One region of the Streptomyces sp. NPDC023838 genome, then DNA from elsewhere that is predicted to be linked to it. Evidence: riboswitches for the same ligand, from Rfam matches in the RefSeq annotation. Region 1 holds a riboswitch; the other holds the start of a gene.

What was found. Region 1 has a riboswitch for cyclic di-AMP ahead of AB0G17_RS33100 (LysM peptidoglycan-binding domain-containing protein). Riboswitches for the same ligand answer to the same signal wherever they lie in the genome.
Positions count from the first base shown of each region.
Region 2: it holds a riboswitch for cyclic di-AMP, as region 1 does, so the genes downstream of both, AB0G17_RS18035 (M23 family metallopeptidase) here and AB0G17_RS33100 (LysM peptidoglycan-binding domain-containing protein) in region 1, are expected to answer to the same signal.

Region 1 covers NZ_JBFAAD010000043.1:6,028-8,220, forward strand. Annotated here, with positions in the region: gene AB0G17_RS33100 (LysM peptidoglycan-binding domain-containing protein) at 132-965, opposite strand; cyclic di-AMP (ydaO/yuaA leader) riboswitch at 970-1,155, opposite strand; gene AB0G17_RS33105 (aldo/keto reductase) at 1,514-2,193, opposite strand, start outside.
Region 2 covers NZ_JBFAAD010000013.1:36,445-38,637, reverse strand. Annotated here, with positions in the region: gene AB0G17_RS18040 (pitrilysin family protein) at 1-384, shown strand, start outside; cyclic di-AMP (ydaO/yuaA leader) riboswitch at 624-784, shown strand; gene AB0G17_RS18035 (M23 family metallopeptidase) at 798-1,568, shown strand; gene AB0G17_RS18030 (GntR family transcriptional regulator) at 1,775-2,193, shown strand, end outside.

The sequences.
Region 1 (2,193 bases):
CACGTGACCTGGTCGTCGTCACCGTAACAGACCAACTGGTCCGCCACGGACTGGATGGTCTGTGACGGACCAGATGGTCCGCGAGGGGAGGCGGTGCGGCCGAAGGCGGCGACCTCGTCAGGGGGCTTCGATCAGTACGCGCCGTTCACGTTGTCGATGGAGCCGTACGTCTTGGCCGCGTAGTTGCACGCGGCGACGATGTTGGCGACGGGGTCGTAGCTGTCCGTCGACGTACCCGGCACGTGGAAGGCCTGGAAGGTGGGGTCGATGACCTGGAGCAGGCCCTTGGAGGGCGTGCCGGCCACGGCGTTGGAGTCCCAGTTGTTGATGGCCAGCGGGTTGCCCGACGACTCGCGCATGACGTTGCGGTAGATGCCCTCGTACGAGCCCGGGATGCCGTGCTGGGCCATGATGTCCAGCGACTGCCGGATCCAGCCGTCCAGGTTGTTCGCGTACGTCGACGTCTTCGCCACGGCGGCGGTCGCCTGGTGGGGCAGCGTGGTCGTCCGCGTCGAGCGGTCGGCCCGGGCCGAGGTGGCCGCACGGTCGGCCGCGGCCGTAGCCTGCGCCTTCTTGCCCACGGACAGCTCCAGGCCCGGGTGGATCAGGGCCGGGTTGCCGCCGATGGCCTGGCGGTTGTCCTGGTAGAGCTTCTTCCAGCCGCCGCTCACGTCGAGGTCCTGGGCGATCTTGGAGAGGCAGTCCCCGGCGACGACGGAGTACGTCGTCGCGGCGGCCTTCTTCACCACGATCGGCTTGGCGGCGGCCACACCCGGCGCGGCGGCCGCGACGGCGGGCGCCGCCTTCACGGCGGTGCCGGAGTGCGGCGCCGCCGAAGGTGCGGCACCGGCGCTGGTCGCGCCGATCACCGGAATGATGAGCGCGGCCCCGCCCGTGCCCGCGGCGGCGATGCCCCGGGTCAGGGAGCTGGACTTCGGGCGGCGGTGCTTACCCTTTGCAGGCATGGCGCATTCCTCTCCTTCGCCTGCGAGGTGAGCTGTCGGGTTCGGGCGAGAGCTGCCCGGCCGCGGCGCACGCGGCTTCACCCCGAGCCGTTCCGTCATCCGGATTCGGCGGCTTACCTGGGTCCCCCGCTCCTGCCATTCCGTGTGTGGGAGGTTTCCGGACAGCGGCAGGATTCGGCGGTCCATCCGGATTTGACGGTGACCGTAAACGAATTCGACTGGCCGAAACAAGACCTCAAATTCATCACGGCATCCGCGAGAAAGATCCACCAGGGAGAGGGAATACGGGCGCCCCTCTCCCCGTACCCCCAACTCCCCCTCCAGGGACCGCAATGCACGCGTTGCGGGCGCCTGCCCGCCAGGGGCCCGCGTGACCCAATTCACTCCTTCTGCCGCTCATGGCAATTCCATCGGCAGCGACTAAAGCGAAAGGTAAGCTGCTTTATCATTCCCAATGAATCGATTGGCGACATAGGAGCGGAACTACCCCTCTGTGGTCCATTTCGGACATCAAGAGATCGAGAGAGGGGCGGAGAGGCTCGATGACCTCAGCTCGGGGACCCGAGCAGTGCCATCTCCTCGGCCGTGAGCCGCAGCGCGCCCGCCGCCACGTTCTCCACCAGGTGGTCCGGGTTGCCGGTGCCGGGGATGGCCAGCACGTGGTCGCCCTGCTGGAGCGTCCACGCGAGGCGGACCTGCGCGGACGTCACCCCGTGCGCGCGGGCGACCGCGAGGACCGCGTCGTTGTCCGTGCCGCCACCCTGCCCCGCGCCGCTCTCGCGCCCCTCCCCGGCGATGGCGAAGAACGGGACGAACGCGATGCCCTGCTCGCCGCAGAGCCGCAGCACCTCGTCGGAGCCCGTACGCCGGCTGTCCAGGCCGTACCGGTTCTGCACACAGACCACCGGCGCGATGGCCTGGGCCTCCGCGAGGTGCTCAGGGTCGATGTTGGAGATGCCCAGGTGGCGGATGAGGCCCGCGTCGCGGAGTTCGGCCAGGGCGCCGAAGTGCTCGGCGAGCGAACCCGGCCCGTTGAGGCGCAGGTTGACCACATCGAGGTGGTCGCGGCCGAGCTGGCGCAGGTTCTCCTCGACCTGGCCGCGCAGCTGCTCCGGCGTGGCCCAAGGCAGCCACTCGCCCGACGCGTCGCGCCCGGGCCCGACCTTCGTCACGATGACCAGATCGTCCGAATAGGGCGCCAGCGCCCGGTTGATGAGCTCGTTGGCAG
Region 2 (2,193 bases), on a different contig from region 1:
AGCGGCTCGGTCGACACGCCCAACACCGGCCCGGCCCTGGACGACCTGTGGACGGTGCTGCGCAAGCTCGCCGCCGAGGGTCTGACGGACGCCGAGCGGGAGACCGCCGTGCAGAACCTGGTGGGCGTGGCCCCGCTGAAGTACGAGACGGCGGCCGCCGTCGCCGGGACGCTGGCCGACCAGGTCGAGCAGCACCTCCCGGACGACTTCCAGGCGCAGTTGTACGCGCGGCTGGCCGACACGGGCACCGTGGAGGCCACGGCGGCGGTCGTCAGCGCCTTCCCGGTGGACCGTCTGGTGACGGTCCTCGTCGGGGACGCGGCGCAGATCGAGGAGCCCGTCAAGGCGCTCGGGATCGGTGAAGTCACCGTCGTCGCGGGCTGATTGAGCCTCCGCCAGGGCTGTCCGCCGAAGGCGGCCGGACGAGGCGGGCGGACGAGGCGGGCGAGGACCCCGGTGGCCCAGTGGCCGCCGGGGTCCTTCCTTATGTCCGTTTTATTGGGGAGGTTGCCTGTCTGTCATGTGGCGTGCGCTACAAAAAGACGTGTCTGTTTGGTGATTGAAAGATCAGCCGTCTAGCGTCAATCGCGCTGTCCGTCACCACCCGTCGCAGCCGCGGCACCGGACAGCGATCGCCGAGTCCCCAACTGGCGCGAGCCAGGGGAGCCGGGGACCCACTCAGTCCCTGGGGTGAATCGGACGCCTCCGCCCGCGGAGGGGCCCGTAGGAGACCTTCCTGCTCCGAACCCGTCAGCTAACCCGGTAGGCGAGATGGAAGGAAAGGACACCGCCACTTCATGGCGTTCACCCGTGCCACCGGGAAGCACCGTCGTCCGAGCGCCATGTCGCGCAAGAGCGCGAACATAGCGGGCATCGCCACTCTCGCCACCGCCGGCGTCGTGGGCACCCTCGCCTCCCCGGCCCTGGCCGCCGAGAACTCGGCGCCCGCCGCGGCCTCCGTCGAGGACACCGGCATCACCCAGGCCATCGTGATCGGCGACTCCCTCGCCGACCGCATCGACGCCCAGGCCGCCGCCCAGAAGCACGCCGCCGACAAGGCCCGCGCCGCCGCCGAGGCGAAGCGCATGGCCGAGGCGAAGGCCAAGGAGGAGCGTGCCGCCAAGGAGCGCGCCGCCCGCGAGGCCGAGCGCAAGCGCCTCAACTCCTTCGTCGCCCCGATCGACGGCAGTTACGTCTCCACCGGCTACAAGACCGGCGGCTCGATCTGGTCCTCCGGCAGCCACACCGGCATCGACTTCCACGCGGGCAGCGGCACCTCGGTGCACGCCGTCGGCCTGGGCACCGTCGTCGAGGCGGGCTGGGGCGGCGCCTACGGCAACAACATCGTCATCCGCATGAACGACGGTACGTACACGCAGTACGGCCACCTGTCGTCCATCGGCGTCTCCGTCGGCCAGCGCGTCGAGCCGGGCCAGCAGATCGGCCTCTCCGGCAACACCGGCAACACGACCGGCCCGCACCTCCACTTCGAGGCCCGCACCTCCCCGGAGTACGGCTCGGACATCGACCCGATCGCGTATCTGCGCTCGCACGGCGTCAACGTCTGACGCGGTCCGTCCGCACACTCCACCGAAGCCCCCGGCGCCCCGCGCCGGGGGCTTCGGCGCTGCCGCCGCCGTGCGGTGAGCGGGCCGTGGCCAAAAGATATGCATTGCATACGGCATGTCACAGGGAATTAACAGCCGCTGGAATAGAGTCGCCGAACAGGCGTCGATCGACCGCGTTTCGCGGGGATTAAGGCGGAGGTTCGGTCATGCGCATTCCGGCGCAATCGGTATGCACGGCAATCCGCGACGACATCGTCGCGGGACTCTTCGCGCGCGGCAGCCGGCTCACCGAGGAAGTCCTCGCCCGGCGGTACGGGGTCTCCCGCGTCCCGGTCCGCGAGGCGCTGCGCACGCTGGAGTCCGAGGGCTTCGTCACCACGCGCCGGCACGCCGGGGCGTGTGTCGCCGAGCCGACCGAGCAGGAGGCCGCCGACCTGCTCGAACTGCGCACGATGCTGGAGCCACTGGCCGCCTCGCGGGCCGCCGCCCGGCGCACCGAGGCCCATCTCAAGGTGCTGCGCGGCCTGGTCAGGCTCGGTCAGGAGCGCATCCGGCGGGCCCAGGGCGAGGATCTGCGCTCGCTGGACGTCTGGTTCCACGAGACGCTCACCCAGGCCTCCGGCAG